DNA from 3 places in the Geodermatophilus sp. SYSU D00758 genome. Region 1 is predicted to be linked to each of the others. Evidence: predicted binding sites of a transcription regulator. Region 1 holds the regulator's gene; each other region holds the start of a gene.
What was found. The regulator LexA, encoded in region 1, represses DNA repair genes until DNA is damaged. The targets are predictions, from matches to a motif close to TCGAACANNTGTTCGA.
Positions count from the first base shown of each region.

Region 2: the regulator LexA is predicted to act here: its motif matches at 1,974-1,989, upstream of ruvC (crossover junction endodeoxyribonuclease RuvC).
Region 3: the regulator LexA is predicted to act here: its motif matches at 5,761-5,776, upstream of ACI8AC_RS14685 (DUF222 domain-containing protein).

Region 1 covers NZ_JBJGYK010000045.1:500-7,864, forward strand. The annotation lists partial or broken gene ACI8AC_RS21660 (hypothetical protein) at 1-78, opposite strand, end outside; gene ACI8AC_RS21665 (LysM peptidoglycan-binding domain-containing protein) at 189-854, opposite strand; gene lexA (transcriptional repressor LexA) at 1,055-1,810, shown strand; gene ACI8AC_RS21675 (hypothetical protein) at 1,820-2,881, opposite strand; gene ACI8AC_RS21680 (phosphatase PAP2 family protein) at 2,853-3,599, opposite strand; gene hflX (GTPase HflX) at 3,763-5,247, opposite strand; gene ACI8AC_RS21690 (hypothetical protein) at 5,437-5,688, shown strand; gene dapF (diaminopimelate epimerase) at 5,694-6,560, opposite strand; gene miaA (tRNA (adenosine(37)-N6)-dimethylallyltransferase MiaA) at 6,557-7,365, opposite strand, start outside.
Region 2 covers NZ_JBJGYK010000009.1:134,215-141,579, forward strand. The annotation lists gene ruvB (Holliday junction branch migration DNA helicase RuvB) at 1-686, opposite strand, end outside; gene ruvA (Holliday junction branch migration protein RuvA) at 683-1,324, opposite strand; gene ruvC (crossover junction endodeoxyribonuclease RuvC) at 1,386-1,952, opposite strand; gene ACI8AC_RS09025 (YebC/PmpR family DNA-binding transcriptional regulator) at 2,104-2,856, opposite strand; gene pdxT (pyridoxal 5'-phosphate synthase glutaminase subunit PdxT) at 3,013-3,666, opposite strand; gene ACI8AC_RS09035 (heparan-alpha-glucosaminide N-acetyltransferase domain-containing protein) at 3,723-4,862, opposite strand; gene pdxS (pyridoxal 5'-phosphate synthase lyase subunit PdxS) at 4,873-5,796, opposite strand; gene ACI8AC_RS09045 (hypothetical protein) at 5,845-6,390, opposite strand; gene ACI8AC_RS09050 (glycosyltransferase family 4 protein) at 6,402-7,365, opposite strand, start outside.
Region 3 covers NZ_JBJGYK010000018.1:12,186-19,550, reverse strand. The annotation lists gene ACI8AC_RS14715 (mycothiol transferase) at 16-522, opposite strand; gene ACI8AC_RS14710 (arylsulfotransferase family protein) at 525-1,961, opposite strand; gene ACI8AC_RS14705 (serine/threonine-protein kinase) at 1,964-3,184, opposite strand; gene ACI8AC_RS14700 (hypothetical protein) at 3,214-3,342, opposite strand; gene ACI8AC_RS14695 (universal stress protein) at 3,504-4,025, shown strand; gene ACI8AC_RS14690 (N-acetyltransferase family protein) at 4,079-4,537, shown strand; gene ACI8AC_RS14685 (DUF222 domain-containing protein) at 4,676-5,743, opposite strand; gene ACI8AC_RS14680 (DUF2505 domain-containing protein) at 6,014-6,766, opposite strand; gene ACI8AC_RS14675 (alpha/beta fold hydrolase) at 7,044-7,365, opposite strand, start outside.

The sequences.
Region 1 (7,365 bases):
CGCGCCGTCGGCGAACACCTCGACGTCCTGCCGCTGCCGGGCGAAGGCTGCTGCCCGGCTCACCACGATCCCTGCCACGGGGATGACCGTAGGTTCTGAAACCGCCACGCACCGTCAGCGACGCAGCTCGGAGGATTGACGAAGCTCGACCCCCGCCGTTGTCGGTGTCTGGAGCGGGCCGGGACGGGTCACGGCAGGACCAGGACCTGGCCGGGGACGATCACCCCGCCGTCGAGGTGGTTCATCTCCTGGATCGCGTCGACGACCGCCCGGACGTCGGCGCCGTCGCCCGCCACCTCCCCGGCGATCGACCAGAGGGTGTCGCCGGACCGGACCACCACGCTGCGGTCGCCCACCAGGCGCAGCTCGTCGGAGCCCCCGGCGACGAGGCCGGCACCCCAGGCGCCCAGCACCACCCCGACCGCCAGCGCCAGCACGACCGAGAGCCTGCGCGCCCGCCGGGTCAGCCGCAGGCGCGGCGCCCGGGCCACCGGGGCGCACCGGCCCCGCACCGGGCGCCCGGCCACCGCGCCGCCCAGCGGCCCCGCGGCGCGACCCGCCACCGCCGTCCGGGGCGCACCCGCCGCCGGACGGGGCCGGGTCGGCGCCGCCGGGCGCGGCGGCGCGGCCGGGCGGGCCGCCCGCACCGTCGCCCGGGGTGCCGGCCGACCCGCACCAGGGGACGCCGGGGGCCGGAACACCCCGACCCGGGAGACACCGGGGCGGGCGCCGGGCCGGCGCAGCGGGCTCCCCGCGTCGATCCCGCCCCCCTGCGGGACCGCGCGAAGGCGGGGTCGCCACGGCACCTGCACCGCGTCGTCGAAGTCCAGGACCGCCTGCTGCACGCCTACCACGACCACTCCTCCCGGCCGGGCGACCCGGCTCGAACGCCTGTTCGATTCGAACGTCTGTGCGATGTCTACCGGACGGCGCCGACGAAAGCCACCGCACGTGCCGGGTGCTTCGAACACCTGTTTGATCCGGTGCGCCCGGCGCGCTACGGTCGGTACCGACGGACCAGACGCGCTGCGGCAGCAGCGGCGAGGAGGCGACGGTGGCGGAGAAGAGCGGGACGTCGGGGGGTCGACGGCGGACGACCGGCCAGCCGGCGGCCGGCGGGTCGGCGGCCGTGCGGACCTTCCCCGAGCGCGCCGAGGCCGGTGACGGGCTGACCCAGCGGCAGCGGCGGGTCCTCGAGGTGATCCGCGACTCGATCGACCGCCGCGGCTACCCGCCCTCGGTGCGGGAGATCGGCGAGGCCGTCGGGCTCTCGTCGGCGTCCTCGGTGGCCCACCAGCTCACCGTGCTGCAGAAGAAGGGCTGGCTGCGCCGCGACCCGAACCGGCCACGGGCGCTCGACGTCCGCATGCCCGGGGAGGTCACCGGCGAGGTGGCGCCCGCCCCGGCCGCCGCGGTGGGGGGCGAGGACGCACCGGCGCCGACCTACGTGCCGCTGGTCGGCCGCATCGCCGCCGGCGGCCCGGTGCTCGCCGAGCAGGCCGTCGAGGACGTCTTCCCGCTGCCGCGCGAGCTGGTCGGTGAGGGCACGCTGTTCATGCTCAAGGTGACCGGTGACTCGATGGTCGAGGCCGCCATCTGCGACGGGGACTGGGTCGTCGTCCGGCAGCAGCCGACCGCCGAGAACGGCGAGATCGTCGCCGCCATGCTCGACGGCGAGGCCACGGTGAAGACCTACAAGCGCCGCGACGGGCACGTCTGGCTGCTCCCGCACAACCCCGCGTACGAGCCGATCCCGGGGGACGAGGCGACCGTCCTCGGGCGCGTCGTCACGGTGCTGCGCCGGGTCTGACCCGCCGGGTCAGGTCGGCGGCGGTGCCCCGCGGCGGCGCAGCCGCCCGCCGATCCACACCAGGACGGCGGCCACCGCGGCCGCGACGACGGCGGCGGCCAGCAGCGAGGGGCCGGGTTCGTCCGCGCCGAGCAGTTCCTGCAGGCCGCCGTCCGTGCCCGAGGGGGACGTCGGCGAGACAGCCGGCACGGGGACGGCGGTGAGGTCCCCGGGAACCCCCTCCCCCGCGACGAGCAGGGCCGCGCCGTCGGACGTGAAGGTGACGGCCTCCCCCTGCGGCGCCTCGGGCAGGGGGATCCGCACCGGCTCGCCGGCCAGCGCACCCGCCACGTCCGAACCGGACAGGGGCCACACGTAGGCGTCGGTGTAGGTCCGCAAGGCCACGGTGCGGCCGTCGCGCGACACCGCTCCCCCGGTGACCATGAGCTGCCCGGCGCGACCCACCGGCCCGCCCGGCGTACCGGTGAGGGTGAACGCCACGCCGCCGACCTCGGTCAGCCCGACCGTCCCGCTGTCGACCAGCGCCGAGACCGGTCGGTACACCGCGCTGGCACCCAAGACCTCCTTGGTGACCAGGTACGGCGTCCCGTCCGGGCCCAGCAGCAGCGCCTCGACGTCGCGCGGCCCGTCGGGGTAGGCCAGCCGGTACAGCCCGGTCGAGCCGTCGGGTCGCAGCGCGATGAGCGCCACCGTCGGGCGGTCGAGGCCGTTGTCGCCGGTGTCGGCCAGCCACACCGTGCCGTCCGCCGCCACCGCCAGGTCCTCGGGATCGTAGGGATCGACCGGTGCGGTGTGCACCGCCGTCACGCGGCAGTCGCCGTCGAGCACGTGGACGGCGACCTGGTCGCCGCCGTCGTTGATCGCCAGGTGCTCCTCGCCGACGGCGACCAGACCGGAGAGCTCGGGCAGCCGCGGATCGGTCACCTGGCAGCGCACGGTGGGGGCGTCCGGGTCCGCGGGGGCCGCGGCGGCCGCGGCGGCCCCCGGCACGGGCAGGACGAGCGCCGCGACCGCGACCACCGGGATCAGCCGGGCGACGAGGTCACACCGGCGGGCGGCCTGCTCGGGCACCGACCCAGCGTGACAGCACGGCTGCGTCGAGTGCGTGCACCACGCCCAGCAGCACGATCCCCACGGCCGCACCGACGACGGCATCGGTGACCCAGTGGAAGTCCAGCGACACCATGGCCACGCCGGTCGCCACCGGGCCGAGGATGCTCAGCCACCGGAACAGCCGCTGCACCCACGGCACGAGCCGGTACTCCACCGCCTGCCACCGCGCGACGCCCCACATGAGCACCGCGTTGGCGACGTGCCCCGAGGGGTAGGACTGGCCGTCCCGGTGGAAGAAGGACCCGGGGTAGGCCGGCGCGGTGCGGCCGGTCCCGTACTTGACGGCGTAGACGACCACGGTGAGCAGCACCAGCGCGACGAGGACCCGCAACAGCGGGAGCGCCGTCCGCCGACGCAGGGCCAGGGTCGTGACCAGCACGGCCAGCACCATGAGGATGAAGCCGCGGCCGCCGAGCTGGGTGACCGCCCAGACCGGCCAGTAGGCCGACGACTCCTTGAGCCCCCAGCCGCTGACCACCTCGGAGACCCGCAGGTCCATCCGCTCGAGCACGCCGCGGCTCAGCAGCTCCACGGTGATCGCGAGGGCGGTCACGAGGGCCACGGCGACCAGCCACCAGGGCGGGTGCCCGGTCGACACCACGCGGGGGTGGCCGGCCGGGCGGGGACGGTCGGGCCGTACACGGTCCTCGGTGGGCCGTCGCACGCCGCTGGTCACACGTTCCACGGTACCGGCCCGTGATGCGATCGTGACCTCACCCGACCGGGCGAGGCCCGGCGGCGTCGCCGCCGGGCCCCGTGCGGCCGGGGAGCCGGGCTTCGGTCGCCGTGGACCGTCGGGCCCCGTGAGGGCGGAGCAGGCGGACGCCGGCCCCCGGCGGTCAGGCCACCGGCGAGGCGAACTCCACCAGCGCGGCCGCGAGCGCGCCGTCGACCCGCGCACACATCCGGGTGCCACCGGCCTCGTGCGCCTCGGTGAGCACCTCGCCGTCCCGGTGCACCCGGGCGACGAGGTCGCCGCGGGTGTAGGGCACCAGCACGTCGACGTCCACGTCCGGGCGGGGCAGCCGGGCGGCGACCTCCTCGCGGAGCCGCTCGATGCCCGCACCGGTGCGCGCCGAGACCCACATCGCGCCCGGCAGCGCCTGGCGCAGGGTGAGGACGTCGTCCTGGCTCATGGCGTCGACCTTGTTGACGACGATGAGCTCCGGCACCGCCGCGGCGTCGATCTCGCCGAGCACCACCCGCACCGCCTCGATCTGACCCAGCGGGTCGGGGTCGGAACCGTCGACGACGTGCAGCAGCAGGTCGGCGGCGGCCACCTCCTCGAGGGTGGAGCGGAAGGCGTCGACCAGCTGGTGCGGCAGGTGGCGGACGAAACCCACCGTGTCGGTGAGGGTGTACTCCCGGCCGTCGGGCGACTCGGCCCGGCGCACCGTCGGGTCGAGGGTGGCGAACAGCGCGTTCTCCACCAGCACGCCGGCGCCGGTGAGCCGGTTGAGCAGGCTGGACTTCCCCGCGTTGGTGTACCCGGCGATCGCGACGCTCGGGACGGCGCTGCGCCCCCGGCTGGAGCGCTGCGTGGCGCGGGCCGTGGCCATCCCGGCGATCTCGCGGCGCAGCTTGCTCACCCGCGCGCGGATGCGGCGCCGGTCGGTCTCGATCTTGGTCTCACCGGGACCGCGGGTCCCGATGCCGCCACCGCCGGCGACGCGGCCACCGGCCTGCCGGGACAGCGACTCACCCCACCCGCGCAGGCGCGGGAGCATGTACTGCATCTGCGCCAGCTCGACCTGGGCCTTGCCCTCCCGGCTGGAGGCGTGCTGGGCGAAGATGTCCAGGATCAGGGCGGTCCGGTCCACCACCTTGACCTTGAGGATCTTCTCCAGCGCGTTGAGCTGGCCGGGGGTCAGCTCGCCGTCGCAGATCACCGTGTCGGCACCGGCCGCGGCGACGATGTCGCGGACCTCGGCGGCCTTCCCCGACCCGACGTAGGTGCCGGCGTCGGGCTTGTCCCGGCGCTGGCTCACCGCCTCGAGCACCTGCGACCCGGCGGTCTCGGCGAGGGCGGCGAGCTCGGCCAGCGAGCGGTCCGCGTCGGCCTGGGTGCCCTCGGTCCACACGCCCACGAGCACCACGCGCTCGAGGCGCAGCTGCCGGTACTCGACCTCGGTGACGTCGGCGAGCTCGGTCGACAGCCCGGCCACCCGGCGCAGGGCACCGCGCGCCTCGAGGGCGTAGGAGCCGGTGGTGTCGTCGTCGGGCTCCCACCCGTCGACCGGGCGGGTCACCTCCTGGGGATCGGCCGCGCGGTCGGCCCGGTCCTGCGCGTCGTCCAGGACGGCGCGGTTCTGTGCTGTCGTCATCGTCTCCAGCGTGGCACGCCCCACCATCCGGGGCACCTGAGTTGTCATCGGCACCTGAGTCGTCATCGCCCCGTACAACACCGGCACGGCCCGACCCCATCCCAGGCGTGAGGGCGACCCGGGCGGGTAGGGCGCACGGACGACGACACCCGACCACGACCACGACCACGACCACGAGGAGGTACGCCGATGAGCGAGTCCGAGCACGGGTCGCACGCACCCGGTGCCGACGCGGAGATCGACGACCCGGGCCGCGACCCGAAGGGCCTCACCCCGCCGCGCAACCCGATGTCCGGAGGTTTCGGCAACGCGGCAGGCGGGCCCGACCAGGACACCGGGCAGGGACGGCCGGAGGGCACCGGCAACGTGGGCCCCGCCGACAAGCCCGAGGCCCCGACGGACCGGCCGGAGACCCGGGCCGACACGCCCGACCGGCCCTGAGCCGCTCAGCCGGCGAGCCACTCCGGGGTGAGCTCACCGGTGGCCACCACGACGGCCGGTCCGGTCAGCACCGTGGTCGCGGGCTCCACCCGCACCGACAGCCGGCCACCGGGGACGTCGACCGCGACGGTCCCGGTGGCCGCACCCGCCGCCTCCAGCGCCGTCCACGCCGCGGCGCACGCGCCGGTGCCGCACGACCGGGTCTCCCCCACCCCGCGCTCGGAGACCCGCAGCCGCACGTGCGCCCCCGGGTCGAGCACGTTGACCAGCTCCACGTTGACGCCTTCCGGGAACAGCGCGCCGTCCACCGCGGGCGCGGAGGTCAGGTCCAGCGCGTCGACGTCGACGTCGGTCAGGCAGACCAGGTGCGGGTTGCCCATCGAGACGGCCCGCCCGGGGAACGCCGTGCCGCCCAGCACCGCCGCCCCGGCCCCGAACGGCCGGGCCGGGCCCATGTCCACCCAGTAGCCGCCGTCGGCGGTGGCACCCACCCGGCGGGGCCCGCCCCGGGTGCCCACCCAGACGCCGTCGGCGCAGGCCGCGCGGTCGAGCAGCCCCTCGGTGAGCAGCACGTGCAGGAACAGCCGGATGCCGTTGCCGCACATCTCCGCGTACGAGCCGTCGGCGTTGCGGTGGTCCATGAACCACTCGCAGCGGGCGATCCCCTCCCCGAGCACCGCCGGGGCGTCGGGCACGTGGGCGCTGCGGACGACGCGCAGCACGCCGTCCCCGCCGAGGCCGGCGCGCCGCTCGCACAGCCGCCGGACCAGCGCGGCGTCCAGCCGGCCCTCGGGCCAGACGGTGCCGTCGGGGTCGGGGAGGACGACGAAGTCGTTCTCCGTGCCGTGCCCGGCCAGCACCCGCGCGCTCACGCCTCCAGCGTACGGGCGCCGACGGCCGCCTCCGCTGCGTCGACCAGGTCGGGGCGGGCGGCGTCGAGCCAGGTGGTGGTCGCGTCCCGGCGGAACCAGGAGCGCTGCCGGCGGACGAACCGTCGGGTCGCCGACACCGTCCGCTCGCGGGCCTCGGCGGCGGTCAGCTCCCCGTCGAGCTGGGCCAGCACCTGCGCGTAGCCCAGCGCGCGGGAGGCGGTCGGCCCCTCGCGCAGCCCGTCGGCGGCCAGCTCCTCGACCTCGGCGACGAACCCGGCGGCCCACATCCGGTCCACCCGCCGGGCGACCCGGGCGTCGAGCTCGGCCGGCTCGCGGTCCAGCCCGAGGACGACGGCCGGGTAGTGCGGGCGCGGCTCGGGCAGCGTGGCCCGGAACGGCCCGCCGGTCAGCTCCACCACCTCCAGGGCGCGCACCACCCGCCGCCCGTTGCCGGGCAGGACGGCCGCGGCGGCCACCGGGTCCACCGCGGCGAGGCGGGCGTGCATCGCCGCGGATCCCAGCTCGGCCAGCTCGGCCTCCAGCCGGGCCCGCACGGCCGGGTCGGTGCCGGGGAGGTCCAGCTCGTCGAGGACCGCGCGGACGTAGAGCCCCGAGCCGCCCACGAGCAGGGGGACGACCCCGGCGGCGCGCAGCCGGTCGATCACCCCGCGGGCCCGCCGGCGGTACTCGGCGACCGACGCCGCGTGGCGGACGTGCCACAGGTCGAGCAGGTGGTGCGGGACGCCGCCGCGCTCGGCCTCGTCGGGCTTGGCGGTGCCGATGTCCATCCCGCGGTAGAGCTGCA
Region 2 (7,365 bases), on a different contig from region 1:
GCGATCTCCGCCGACCCCTCCTCGGTCAGCTCGACGCCGAGCAGGTCGGCGCTGCGGGCGAGCACCTGCTGCAGCTCGGCGGGCTCGTAGAACTCCATCTGGCCGACGAAGCCGAAGCGGTCCCGCAGCGGGCCGGTGAGCAGGCCCGCGCGGGTCGTGGCGCCGACCAGCGTGAACGGGTTGATCTCCAGGGGGATGGCGGTCGCGCCCGGTCCCTTGCCGACGACGACGTCGACCCGGAAGTCCTCCATCGCCATGTACAGCAGCTCCTCGGCGGGCCGGGCGATGCGGTGGATCTCGTCGATGAACAGGACGTCGCCGGGGCCGAGGTTGGACAGCATCGCGGCGAGGTCACCGGAGCGTTCGATCGCCGGGCCGCTGGTGATCTTCACCGAGGTGCCGAGCTCGGAGCCGATGATGAGCGCCAGGCTGGTCTTGCCCAGCCCGGGCGGGCCCGAGAGCAGCACGTGGTCCGGCGGCCGGCCGCGCCGCTTGGCGCCCTCCAGGACGAGGTCCAGCTGGCGGGCCACCTTGGGCTGGCCGATGAAGTCGGCCAGCGAGTGCGGGCGCAGCGCCGACTCGACCACCCGCTCCTCGTCGCCGGCCCGCGGGTCCACGGCGTCGTCCCGGCCGCGCCCGGGGCCGGCCTCGGCCGCCGGGAGCCCCCGGTCGAAGGGGCTGCTCACGACCGGCCCAGCAGGCGCAGGGCCTGCCGCAGGAGGACGGCGACCTCGACCGCACCGGTGGCGGCGAGCTGCTCGTCGGCGACCGGGGCCAGCTGGGCGACCGCGGCCTCGGCCTCCCTGCTGGTCCAGCCCAGGCCGACGAGCGCGCTGGTGAGCTGGTCCCGCCAGGGCGCCACCGGGGTCACCGGCCCCCCGCCCGCCGGCGGGACCGGCCCATCGAGCGCGGTGTCCGCCGTGGTGGCGCCGAGGCGGTCGCGCAGCTCCAGGATCAGCCGCTCCGCGCCCTTCTTGCCGATCCCGGGCACCTGCATGAGCGCCTTCACGTCGCCCGTCGAGACCGCGCGGCGCACCTCGCGCGGCGGGTGGATGGCCAGGACCGCCTGGGCCAGCCGGGGGCCGACCCCGTTGGCGGTCTGCAGCAGCTCGAACAACTGCCGCTCGTCGTCGTCGGCGAAGCCGTAGAGGGTGAGGGAGTCCTCCCGGACCACCAGGCTGGTGGCCAGCCGGGCCGGCTCCCCGACCTGGAGCCGGGCGATCGTGCCCGGGGTGCACTGCACCGCCAGGCCGACCCCGCCGACCTCCACCACCGCGCCGTCCGGCGACACCGCCGCCACCCGGCCGTTCACGCTCGCGATCACCGTCGTCCTCCCGTGGCCCGCGGCCCTCGCCCGACGCGAGGCACGCCGGTCCGCGATGTGATCACCGTCGTCCTCCCGTCCAGCGCGGCAGCGTGGTCGTGCGCACCGGGGCACCGATCCCGCCGGCCAGCGCCGCCACCCGCAGCCGCTGCTGCGCCGGCCCCCGCCAGGCGTGGCAGACCGCCAGCGCCAGGGCGTCGGCGGCGTCGGCCGGCTTGGGCGGCGAGGCCAGCCCGAGCACGCGCGTGACCATGAGGGTGACCTGCTCCTTGTCGGCCCGGCCGCTGCCGGAGATCGCCGCCTTGACCTCGCTGGGCGTGTGCCAGGCCACCGGGCGGTCGGCCTGCGCCGCGGCCAGCGCGGCCACCCCCGCCGCCTGGGCGGTGCCGGTCGCGGTGCCCTTGTTGTTCTGGGTGAACACCCGCTCGATGGCCACCACGTCCGGCCGGTGCTCGCGCAGCAGCGCGGTCACCGCGGTGTGCAGCTCCAGCAGCCGCAGCTCGAGGTCCAGCTCCGCGGCGGTGCGGACGACGCCCACCCCCACGGCCACCGGTCGGCTGCCGGGGCGGCCGTCGACCACCCCCCACCCGCACCGGGTGAGGCCCGGGTCGATGCCGAGCACCCGCATGGACGCGCCCCCTGCCGTCGGCCGAACTGGTGTTCGAGGCAACGGTAACCGGCGCCGCCGACGCGCGGGCGGCGGAACACGCCGCATCGTGCCGCGGAGGAGGCGCCGCCCGCGCTCGACCTCGCTCGCCGGTGCGCGCGGGGACCGGCGGTCAGCCGACCTTCTCGAGCACCTCGTCGGAGACGTCGTAGTTGGCGTAGACGTTCTGCACGTCGTCGCAGTCCTCGAGCGCGTCGATCAGCCGGAACACCTTGCCGGCGGCCTCCTCGTCGAGCTCGATGGTCGTGCTGGGCACGAACGCCGCGTCCGCCGAGTCGTAGTCGACGCCGGCGTCCTGCAGCGCCGTGCGCACGGCGACGAGGTCCCCCGGCTCGCTGACCACCTCGAAGGAGTCACCCTGGTCCCGGACCTCCTCCGCGCCGGCCTCGAGCACCGCCATGAGGACGGTGTCCTCGTCGACGCCGTCGGCCTTGGGCACGACGACGACGCCCTTGCGGGAGAACAGGTAGGACACCGAGCCCGGGTCGGCCATCGAGCCGCCGTTGCGGGTCATCGCCGTCCGGACCTCCGAGGCGGCCCGGTTGCGGTTGTCGGTGAGGCACTCGACGAGGACCGCCACGCCCCCGGCGGCGTAGCCCTCGTACATGATCGTCTGCCAGTCGGCGCCGCCGGCCTCCAGACCGGCGCCGCGCTTCACCGCCCGGTCGATGTTGTCGTTCGGGACCGAGGACTTCTTCGCCTTCTGGATGGCGTCGTAGAGCGTCGGGTTGCCGGCCGGGTCACCCCCGCCCACGCGCGCGGCGACCTCGACGTTCTTGATCAGCTTGGCGAAGAGCTTGCCGCGCTTGGCGTCGATCGCGGCCTTCTTGTGCTTCGTCGTCGCCCACTTGGAGTGGCCGCTCACGAGTCCTCCTCGCTGGCGCTCGTCGGCCGCGTTCGCGGCCCCGCTGCTCTGCTCATCGGTGAGCTCGCGAGCTCGCTCACGAGTCCTCCTCGCTGGCGCTCGTCGGCCGCGTTCGCGGCCCCGCTGCTCTGCTCATCGGTGAGCTCGCGAGCTCGCTCACGCTGGTACCTCCTCGTTCCCGGCGTGCACGCCGGTCCTCTCGGCCAGGTGGGCTCTGACGATCTGCACGAACAGCGCGTGCACCCGGCGGTCCCCGGTCAGCTCGGGGTGGAAGCTGGTGGCCACCAGGTCCCCCTGGCGGACGGCGACGATCCTACCGTCGGCCGGTCCGCCCACGACCCGCGCGAGGACCTGCACCCCCGGACCGGCCTGCTCCACCCAGGGCGCGCGGATGAAGACCGCCCGCAGCGGGCCGCCCGGCAGGCCCTCGAGCCCCAGGTCGGCCTCGAACGAGTCGACCTGGCGGCCGAAGGCGTTGCGCCGGACGGTCGCGTCCAGCCCGCCGACGGTGATCTGGTCGGCGGGGGCGTCGAGCAGCCGGTCGGCGAGCAGGATCATCCCGGCGCAGGAGCCGTACACCGGCAACCCGGCCGCGACCGCGCGGTGCAGCGGCTCCAGCAGCCCGGTCCGGGCGGCGAGCTTGGCGATCGTCGTGGACTCCCCGCCGGGCAGCACCAGCCCGTCGACGGCCGCGAGCTCCTCGGGCCGGCGGACCGGCACGGCTGCCGCGCCCTGCTCGCGGAGCGCGGCGAGGTGCTCGCGGACGTCGCCCTGCAGCGCCAGCACGCCCACCACCGGATCCCTGTGCACGAGGGACCAATCTACGAGGGCCCGGTCGACGGGCACCCGGCCGACGAGGCGCCGACCTACGGGACGGCGCCCGCCGGGGCGCGCCCCCCGGCCGCCCGCGTGGAGCTCCAGGTGAGCAGCCGCTCCAGCGGACCGGCGCCCAGGAGCCGCCGCCAGGCGGTGGCCCCGACCGCGGCCACCGCGCAGAACCACAGCCACAGGCCCGTCCCGGCGGGGAACCCGGGGTCCAGCCAGGCGAGGGCCACGAGGTGCGCGCTGTAGACGGTCAGCGCCAGGGCCCCCACCGAGGCCAGGGGGTACACCAGCCGGGGCAGGAGGTCGGCCAGCACGAGGCACACGCCGATGACCGCGAGCGCGACCCCGGTCGAGCCGACCACCTCGAACGTCGTCCCGCTGTGCGGCGCCGCGCCGCTGAGCCAGGCGGGGTCCCACTCCCCCAGGGCGTCGAACCCGTCCTCCGGACCGGCCGAGGGCTGCCCGTCCGCCAGCGCCAGGGTGGTCACCCGTCCGCCGCTGTAGCCGGTGAACGCCAGGGCGACGCCGGCGAGCACCAGCCGGGCGCGGGTCCGCGACGCGGTGAGGTCCAGACGGCCGACCCCGAGGCCCACGAGCACGAAGGTCCACCAGATGAGCGCGGGATAGGTCCCGGTGAGCACCAGCCGGGCGAAGGGCTGGTCGGCGTCGGCGTTGTCGGTCACCCACTGGCCGAGCAGCAGGTCGGCCACCGGCGTCGCGACCGCGAGCACGGCGGCCAGCCCGAACAGCCGGGCCGGCGGCCAGCGCAGGAACGGCACGGCCAGCACGAACAGCACCGCGTAGACGACGAGGATCACCGCGACGAAGGTGTCGAGGAGCTCGAGCAGGCCGCCGATCAGGAAGACCCACGCCGCGCGCACCAGCACCCGCAGCCGCGCGCGGACCAGGTCGTCGCCGTCCACGGGCCGGTCCCGGCCCGAGATGAGCGCCACCGACAGCCCGGCCAGGACCGCGAACAGGATGGAGGGCCGTCCGTCGACGACGGCCGGCCAGGTCCCCGGCGACCAGGAGAGCTCGGTGAGCCGGCCGACCCCCATGTGGGCGCCGAACATGCCCAGCACGGCCAGGCCGCGGGCGAGGTCGACCCCGCCGATGCGCCGGCCCGCGGGGGGCCGGGCACCGGCGGGGCGGGACGCCGTCCGCTCCTGCTGCGCGGTCACGGGGGCGCTCTCACCAGCCGCGGGTGGCGTACCGCTCGCTGTCGGGGAGGGTCGAGACGTTGATCCCCACCATGGGCTCGCCGAGCCCGCGGGAGACCTTCGCGATCACGTCGGGGTCGTCGTGGAAGGTGGTGGCCTGCACGATCGCCGCGGCACGCCGGGCCGGGTCCCCGGACTTGAAGATGCCCGAGCCGACGAACACGCCCTGGGCGCCCAGCTGCATCATCATGGCCGCGTCGGCCGGGGTGGCGATGCCGCCGGCGGTGAACAGCACCACCGGCAGCTCCCCGAGCCGCGCCACCTCGGCGACGAGGTCGTACGGGGCGCGCAGCTCCTTGGCCGCGACGAACAGCTCGGTCTCGTCGAGGGTGCCCAGCCGCCGGATGCCGGCGCGGATGGCCCGCATGTGCCGGGTGGCCTCGACCACGTTGCCGGTGCCGGCCTCCCCCTTGGAGCGGATCATCGCCGCCCCCTCGGCGATCCGGCGCAGCGCCTCGCCCAGGTCCGTCGCGCCGCAGACGAACGGCACGGTGAAGGCCCGCTTGTCGATGTGGTGGGCCTCGTCGGCGGGGGTGAGCACCTCCGACTCGTCGACGTAGTCCACGCCGAGGCTCTGCAGCACCCGGGCCTCGACGAAGTGCCCGATGCGGGCCTTGGCCATGACCGGGATGGAGACCGCGGAGATGATGCCGTCGATCATGTCCGGGTCGCTCATGCGGGCGATCCCGCCCTGGGCCCGGATGTCGGCCGGCACCCGCTCCAGGGCCATGACGGCGACGGCGCCGGCGTCCTCGGCGATCCTCGCCTGCTCGGGGGTGACGACGTCCATGATGACGCCGCCCTTGAGCTGCTCGGCCATGCCGCGCTTCACGCGGTCGGTGCCGGTGGTCGTCCGGGCCTGCTCGGCCGGGGGGGTCGGGTCGTGCTCGCTCACGGGTCGCTGCCTCGGGTCGGGGGTGGGTGCCCGCGATGGTACGGCCGGTCAGGACCGGGACCGGCCGGCGCCGGTGGCGCTGGTGACCTCCTCCAGGCCGTCCTCGATGTCGAAGAAGCGCGGCATCGGCCGCGAGGCGTGCAGCCGCATGAGCCAGGGCAGCCGGCGCTGGCGCAGCAGGTGGGTGTCGCGGACCGCGTCGTTGTAGAAGCGCCGGGCCAGGCCGATGCGGGTGGCGGTGCCCTCCAGGTCGGCCCGGAGCGCGGCCGGCACCGGCAGGTCGGCGGGCAGCTCCCGCAGCCGGCGGCCCAGCGCGTTCTCGGCCAGCTCCCGGTCCCCGCTCCGGGGGCGGCGGGCCTCGGCGGCGGCCGCGGCCAGCCGCGCGGCCCGCTCATCCCCGAGCGCCGCCGCGTGCTCGCGGGCGAGCTCGGCGGCCAGCGAGGTGCGCCGCGCCAGCTGGGCGTCCAGGGCGATCCAGGCGCGGTCCACCCGCGCCTCGAGGCGGCGCAGCCGGGTCAGCGTCCAGGTCGTCCAGGCAGCCAGGAGGAGGACGACGACCAGGGCGGCGAGCAGCAGCCAGGCGTCGGTCGTCACGACGGCTCAGGCTAGCGGTCCACCCACCGGCGCAGTGCCGCCCGCGCGCGGGCCGTCGCGGGTTCGTCGTCGTCGGCCGTCAGGCCCGGCAGCGCGTCGTCCTCCGCGGCGGTGACCGCCCCGGCCCCGGGGAGGACGACGGTCTCGTACACGGCCAGCACCCGCTGCGCGATCACCGACCAGTCGTACCCGGCGGCCACCCGCGCCCCGGTCGCGGCGAGGGCGGCGCGCCGCGCCGGGTCGGCCAGCAGGTCGCCGAGCGCCAGGGCCAGCGCCCGGGGGTCGCCGCGGCGGACCAGCACACCGGCCGCGCCGTCCTCGAGGACCTGGGCGAAGGCGTCGAGGTCGCTGGCGACGATGGGGGCGCGCGCGGCGAGGGCCTCGATGAGGATGATCCCGAAGGACTCGCCCAGCAGGTTGGGCGCGCAGTAGACGTCGACCGAGCGCAGGAACGCCCCCTTGTCGGCCTCGCTGAGCTCGCCGAGCAGCGCCACGTGGGGGCGCAGGTCGTCGGGGACGAGGTCGCGCACCTCGTCGGGGTCCCCCCGGCCGGCGATGAGCAGCCGCGCGCCGGGGTGCCGGCGGACGACGGCCGGCATGGCCTCCAGCAGCACCGGCAGCCCCTTGCGCGGCTCGTCGTAGCGGCCGAGGAAGCCGATGGTCGGCCCGTCCACGCCGCGGGCGTGCCCCGGCAGCGTCGGCCCGGAGGCGAAGGCGCCGACGTGCACGCCGTTGGGGATGATCACCGCGTCCCCGCCGAGGTGCTCGACCTGGACCCGCCGGGCGAAGTCGGAGACCGCGATCCGGCCGCTGATCTTCTCCAGCCACGGCCGGATCACCGGCCCCCACGCGGCGAGCCACTTCGAGCGGGTGGTCGCGGCGTGGAAGGTGGCCACGATGGGCCCGTCGGCGATCATGCAGACCAGCAGGCCGATCGACGGCGGGGCCGGGTCGTGCACGTGCACGACGTCGAAG
Region 3 (7,365 bases), on a different contig from region 1:
CCGGCGGCCCGGCCCTCAGCCGCCGAGCAGGCCGTGGGCGTAGCCGATCTGGCCGAGGTGCTGCAGGTCGTCGGAGAGCACGCTGACCAGGCGGACGCCCAGGGTGACGGGCGGGTCCCAGCGCTCGTCGACGACCCGGTCGAGGTCGTCCTCGGTGAGCCCGCGCAGGAACGCGCCGGTCGCGGCGTGCACCGCCCCGGAGTAGCCGAGCAGCAGGTCGACCGACGGCACCCGGACGGCGGCGACCTCGTCGCGGCTCATCCCGTAGCCGGTCGCCGCGGTGTCGACCGGGAGGGCGAACCGGTCGGCCCACCCCTCGGCGGTCCACACCTGCTCGGTGCCGGCGACCTCGGCCACGTGGTCGTCCTGCACGCGCAGCAGGTGCCAGGCCAGCCAGCCGATCGGGTTGGCGTCCGGGCCGGGGCGCTGCGCGAGCCGGTCGGCGTCCAGGCCGCGCAGGGCATCGCGCAGCGTCGCGGCGACCTGCTCGTAGGCGTAGGTGAGGAGGGTCCGGCTGTCCACGGTCACCCCACCTCCGCGGCGCCGATGACCTCGCCGGCGTCGTCGAGCGCCTCGACGCGGAGGTCGTCGGCCCCCTCGGGCACCGGCAGCTCCGTCTCGAAGCCGTCCCGGGGCACCGGGTCGGCCTCGACGCCGTCGGCGACCAGCCGCCACTCGGCCACCTCGGTGGCGCCGTTCCAGCTGACGAACACCGAGTCGCCGTCCCGGACGGCGTCCGGGTCGGTCGTCGGTCGCCCGGTCCACGGTGCCCGGTCGGCCCGGTAGTTGTCGCCGCTGCCCAGCGCGGCGTCGTAGAGCAGGGTGCCGTCGGCGGCGAACTCCGACCAGAAGCCCCGCGACCCCCACCCGACGACCACGGTGCCGTCGGGCAGCTGCTGGAAGCTGCCCTGGCTGCCGGCCAGCCGGTCGTCGTCGGGCGGGAGGTACTCGGTGACCAGGGTCGTGGTGCGGGCGGTCTCGTCGAGGGCCAACCGCAGGCCCCGGGACACCGGGCCGACGTCGGGCTCGGACTGGTTGTCGAAGAGGGTCAGCGTGCCGTCGGGCTGCCGCTCGGCGTCGTGCTGCCAGGCGAACTCGGTGCCCGGGCCCATGGCGAAGTCGCTGCCCTCCCCGCCGAGGGTCCACAGCACCTCACCGGTGGTGCGGTCGAGGTCGTAGACGGCCCAGGTGTTGCGGGCCGAGACGAGCAGCGAGCCGTCGGCGTCCACGGACATGGAGTTGATGTGGAACCAGTCGAACGGGTCCTCCTCGGTGCCCTCGCCCTCACCGAGCTCGGACGCGGTCTCCTCGATGGGGACGTGGTCGCGGGCCGACCACTCGAACACGACCTCACCGGTGGCCACGTCGACCTCCTGGATGAGGTTGTCGTAGACCCAGCCGTCCTCCGGTCCGCCGAAGGCGGTGAGGTCGGCCGGCTCGGCGACGTAGGCCGGGATGAGCATGGTGCCCTCGGGCGTGAGCCGGCCCTCGTGGAAGTCGGCCTGCCCGGAGCCGACCTCACCCCCGGTGGTGACGGTCGCGACCTCCTCGTAGGAGGTGTCGACGATGCGGAACTCGCCCCAGCCGACGCCGATCTTCTGCTCGCCCTCCCACCAGGTGAGCACCGGCTCGCCCTGGTACTCCTGGATCCGGACGTCGAAGGCGCTGCCCTCGGTGGGGTGCACCCAGACCGGCTCGCCCGCGGCGTCGACGAGCAGCGGTCCGGTGTGCGGTGCGTCGTCGCCCTTGGGGCCGAGGGCGAGCACGGTGCCGTCCTCCGCGCGGGCGGTGCCGGTCACGGTGACCTGCGGCGGGGTGAGGTCCGGCCGGCTGACGAAGGTCCAGTGCGGTCCGGGCTCGGAGGCCTCCTCGTCGGCGGCCTCGGACGTGGAGCAGGCCGGCAGCAGGAGCAGACCGGCGGCGACGAGCAGCGGCGCGCGTCGGCGGGAGAGCACGTGCATGGTCACAACCACCCCAACTCGGAGGCCGCGAGCAGGAACAGACCCGCGGCGACGGCCAGCAGCACGACGATGACGACGAGCGTGGGAACCACGATCCAGCGGCGCTTGAAGCGCCACCGGCGGGTCGGTTCCCCCTCGGGCGACGTGCGAGCGGCCCCGTTCTCGGGCCGGGGCTCGCGCCCGGCCCGCCGCTCCCGGTGCCGCTCGGCGAGGTGGTGGACCTGGTCGCGGGCGTCGCGGGCCACCGTGCCCAGGGCCTGCACCGAGGCCGAGGCGAGGGTGGCGAGATCGGCGGCGTCGAAGCGCTGCACGCGCTGGCCACCCTCGTCGACCGGCGGCGGGTTCGGCGCGCCGGCCGGCGCGGGCGGTGGCGGGCGCAGCGGTGCCGGGGAGCGCCCGGCCAGCACCGCCTCCAGCTGGTCGCGCAACCCGGCCGGCGTCGGTCGCTGCCCGGGGTCCTTGGCCAGCAGCCCGAGCAGCACCGGCTCGAGGGGGCCGGCGCGGACGGCGGGCGCGGGGGGCTCGGAGACGACGGCCATGAGGGTGGCCATCGGTTCGGGCCGGGAGAAGGCCGGTCGCCCCTCGACCGCGGTCCAGAGCGTCGCCCCCAGGGACCACAGGTCCGCCGGCGGCCCGGGCCGGCCGCCGTGGGCGCGCTCGGGGGCCATGTAGGACGGCGAGCCGATGATCGCCCCGGTGGTGGTGATGCTGGACTCGCCGGTGGCCGTGGCGATGCCGAAGTCGGTGAGCAGCGCCCGGCCGTCGGGGCAGACGAGGACGTTGGCCGGCTTGACGTCGCGGTGCACGATCCCCGCGGCGTGCGCCGCCTCCAGTCCGGCGAGGACGTCGAGGCCGATCCGTGCGGCCACGTCCCAGGCGATCGGCCCGCCCTCGTCGACGACCTGCTGGAGGCTGCGGGAGGGGACGTACTCCAGCACCAGCCAGGGGCGGCCGTCCTCCTCCACCACGTCGAGGACGTGCGTGACGCAGGGGTGGTCGATGCGGGCCGCGGTCCGCGCCTCGCGGAGGGTCCGCTCCCGCAGCACCCGTCGCTCACCGTCGTCGAGGTGGACCCCGAAGGTGACCTCCTTGACCGCGACGGTGCGGTCGAGGAGCCGGTCGGCGGCCGTCCAGACGACGCCCATGCCGCCGCGGCCGACCACGTCGCGCAGCGTGTACCGACCGGCCAGGGTGCGGCCGGGTGCGGGCGGCTGGGTGGCCACGTGCGGGCGGGGCGGGCGGCGGAGGGCGGTCAGTCCCGCTCCGGGTGCTGGGCCGCGTCGCCGTCGCTCTGGGCCTCGAGCTCCGCGGCCTGCTCGGGCGTGGCCATCTCGAGGGCGATGTCCCGGGGCTCGGGGGTCTCGGGGTCCGGAGTCGTCATGGGGTCAGACTGCCGCAGACGGGACCCGCGTGCCCTGTCGTGGCCGATGGGTCCTCCGGCCCCGGGCCACGTCGACCGAGGACCCTGCCCCGCGACCGCGGCCACGGGGAGGCTGAGGGCGCCGGCGGGCGGAGGGCCTCACCGGCGGTGGGAGGCTGGACATGGACGGGGAACCGGGTACGGGACGCGGTGCGTCGGGACGGGTGGTCGTCGGCGTCGACGGGTCGGCCGGGGCGCGCGCAGCGCTGCGGTTCGCCGCCGAGGACGCCGTGCGCCGCGGCGTCCCGCTGGAGGCCGTCGCCGCCTACCGTCCGCCCGAGGCGTGGATGGACTTCTACGCGATCGGCGAGTACGAGCCGGACCGGGCCCGGGTCGCCGCGGAGGAGCAGGCGCACAGGAACGTGGCCGAGGTCCTCGGGGAGATGGCCGGGCCGGCTCCGGAGGTCCGGGTCATGGCGGTCCAGGGCGCGGCGGCCGACGTCCTGGTCGACGCGTCGACCGGTGCGGACCTGCTCGTCGTGGGCAGCCGCGGGCACGGCGGTTTCTCCAGCGTCCTGCTGGGGTCGGTGGGCATGCACTGCGTGCTGCACGCCTCCTGCCCGGTGACCGTCGTCCACTCGGCGGAGGCGCACGGGACCCGGGTCCGCCTGCGCCGCCAGCACGGGCGGGAACCGGTCTCCTGAGCGACACCCCTGCGGTAGGGGCGGCCACCCCCGCGGCGGGGGTGGATCCCCCTGTGGTGCGGGCGGCCACGCCCGCGGACGCCGCCGCGGTGGCGGCCGTGCACGCGCCGGCCGGTCGGGCGGCGTGGTCGTCCTTCCTCGGGGACGTGCTCGCCGAACCGGACGTCCCGACGTGGGCCGCGCGGGTGACCGAGCCGGGCTTCGTGGTGGCCGAGCGGTCCGGCCGCGTGGTGGCCTTCGCCCGTGCCGACGAGCAGGCCGGCGAGGTGGCCCTGCTCTACGTCGACCCCGACGAGCAGGGGCGCGGCACCGGACGCCTGCTGCTGCGGCTGGTCCTCGACCGACTGCGGGCCGCCGGCCACGCGGTGGCGCGGCTGCGCACCGAGGAGCGCAACGCCGGCCCGCGGCGCTTCTACGAGGCCGAGGGGTTCGTGCCGACCGGTGAGGTGCTCGAGCGCACCTGGCAGGGCCGGCCGCTGCGGGAGGTCTGGTACGCCCGGCCGCTGCCCTGACCGCCGCGTTCCGCCTGTGCGGTACCGCGCACGGCCGGCTCCCTTCCATCGTCCGGCTTCCGGGCACGCCGGGTGCCCGGCGCACGGGTGGGTGCGCCGGGTCGGCCGATCCGTCGGCCCCTGGCTTCGGCCGCGGGATCAGGCGGCGGTCAGGGGTGGGGCCAGGATGCGGATCTGGGTGCCGTCAGGGCGCCGGGTGCGCCAGTGCCCGTCGGGTCGGCGTTCCACCCGGAAGCCGTGGTGGACACAAGGTGCGAGTGGCGCTCGCACAGCAAGGCGCTGTTCTCCAGGGACGTCTCCCCGCCGAGGGCCCACTCGAGCAGGTGGTGGACGTCGCACCAGCCGGCCCGCGGGCCCGGGCGGCGGAGACGGTGGCGCCGAAGCCCAGCTCCGCGGCACCGGGCCGGTGCTGGGGTCGATGAGGTCGTCGGCGTCGAGGACGACGGCGACGTGCGGCTTGACCGTGCGCAGGGTGGGCAGGTGCCCGGCGGCGAGCTGGTTGTCGCAGAGCTGGACCAGGGCGTCGGCCTGCTGCTGGACCCCCGACCGGTCGTCGCCGGCGCAGCGGCCGGCCTGCCGCACCGCCTCCAGCGCGGCCTGCAGCTTCTCCCCGCCGGCGGCGTCGAGCTCGCCGCGCACGGAGATCGAGCCGTCGGCGTGGCGGACCCAGGACAGCCGGCGGCCCGCGGTGGGGTCGGGTTCGGTGCCGTCGGGGTCCAGGCCGGCCAGGTAGTGCCGCACGACCTGCACCAGGTCGGTGTGCGGGAGCCGGGCGGCGACGCCGGTGAGCAGCCGGTCGATCGCATCGAGGTCGACGCCGGAGGCCCGTGCGGCGGCGAGCTCGTCCTCCCGGGTGATCGGGGTGATCACCGCCACCGCCTCGGCCGACACCGCCCCGGCGGCGTGCGCGGCCGCGAGGGCGGGAGGTGCTCCAGCGCGCGCCCGGCGCGCACGAGCCCGGCGGCGGCGGGGGTCGACAGGCGCCCGTGCCCGCGCAGCCAGGCGGCCATGGTCGTGAGCCCGTCGAACTCCGGTGCCCCGGCCGGCTCGCCGGCGCGCACGGTGCGGGCGACCTCGGCGGCCAGCCGGTGCTGGGCGACCAGCAGCCCATCCAGCCGTTCCAGCAGTTCCGGGCCGAACGCCGAGGTCAACTCGGCCCCGGCCAGCTCGTCCAGCGCGCTCGACAGCCGCTCCACGCCGGGTCACCTCCCGCTCCCACCGCCCCGAACGTGTGTACGAGCACTACCGCACGGCGGGGCTCGCCGCGCCACGTATCCGCAGCTCAGACGGCTGTCCACACATCCATGCCAGGGGTTGACGCGGGTCCGGTCGGGTCACCACCGGGCCCGGCGGCAGGTCCTCGGCAGGGGCCGCGCAAGCGTCCAGCGCAGCGCAGCCGGCTCGGCGCGGGTGGGGCGCCGTCCACCCACGCCCGCGCCCGCGAGATTCACGCCCCCGCCGAGGAGGGACGACCGTTCAGGCCGGCGAGGCCAGCCAGCGACGGAGCACCTCGTCCTCGCGCCGCAGCACCACCAGGGCCAGCTCCCGCACCGCTGCCTCCGCCTGCCGGCCCACGAAGGGGGCGTCGACCTCGGCCTCGCCGGTGACCGTGGAGCGGGTGCCGTCGTCCACGGCCACCAGCCGCCGCTCGCCCCGGACCGTCACCGACCGGCCGAACACCTCGGCCTGCACGTCGAGCAGCCCGCGGTGCGCGCCGTCGGGCGAGCGCGTCCAGCTGCGGCGGTCGACGACGGCCACCTCCCGGCCGACGAAGCGGGCGAACACCGACGGGACGCCGGTCGTGGGGACCAGCAGGCGCACGGTGGTCCGCGGCCCGTCGGCGGACTCCTCGGCCGACACGCCCTGCAGCTGCGCCCCCAGCGCCCGGGCGACGTCGCGCAGGAAGACCTCGTCGGTGAGGACGGCCAGGACCTCGTCGGGGGAGCCGGCGAGCAGTGCGGTGTGGTCGATGGGCACGCCGCAGTGTCCGCCGAACTCCGGCCGGGCGCGCGGCGGGGGTGGCCCCCGCGGCGGGCGCGGGTCCAGCGTCCGCGCCGTGCGGCTGTTCGCCTCCCTGAACTGCGGGACGCGCTGCCCGCGCTGCGGTGGCTGGTGGCCCTCGGGTTCGAGGAGGTGCGCCGGCAGCACGGCGAACCCGGGCAGGTGCTGCACGCCGAGCTGCGCGCCGGCGACGCGGTGGTCATGGTCGCCGGCGACGACGCCGACCACCGGCGCGCCTTCCTGGTCGGCCCGGCCGACCGGCTCCGGGCCTTACCAGCTCGTGGACGACGTCGACGAGGTCCACGCCCGCGCGCCGGCCGCCGGGGGCGCGAGGTGTCCGCGCGCGCAACCCGGCCGGCCGCTGGTCCCGGCGGAACGAGGACCGCGTCGAGCGGCTGCGGGCCGCTGGCCTGCGCGGCCGCCACCACCGGCGGGTGCAGACGGCCGAGGCCGAGGCCGGCCGCCGCGCCCACCAGTGGCGGCAACCGCGGGGGGCGCTGAGGGGTCAGCCGGGCCGGACCCGCGCCGCCCAGCGGGCCACCTCGGCCGCGACCTGCGGGCCGTGCGTCAGCGGCAGGAAGTGGCCGGCGCCGGGGTAGGAGACCAGCGCGGCGTCGGGCAGCGCGGCCAGCAGCGCGCGGAGGTCCTCCTCGGGTACCTCGGGGTCGCGGGTGCCGTGCAGGACCAGCGCCGGCACGTCCAGGGTCCGGGCGAGCTCGGTCCCGTCGTGGCTGAGGCTGGCCAGCGTGGTCGCCGACAACGCCGGCGCCCGCGTGGTGAGCAGGTCGTCGCGGACGCGCTCCACCAGCTCCTCCGGCTCCCCGGGG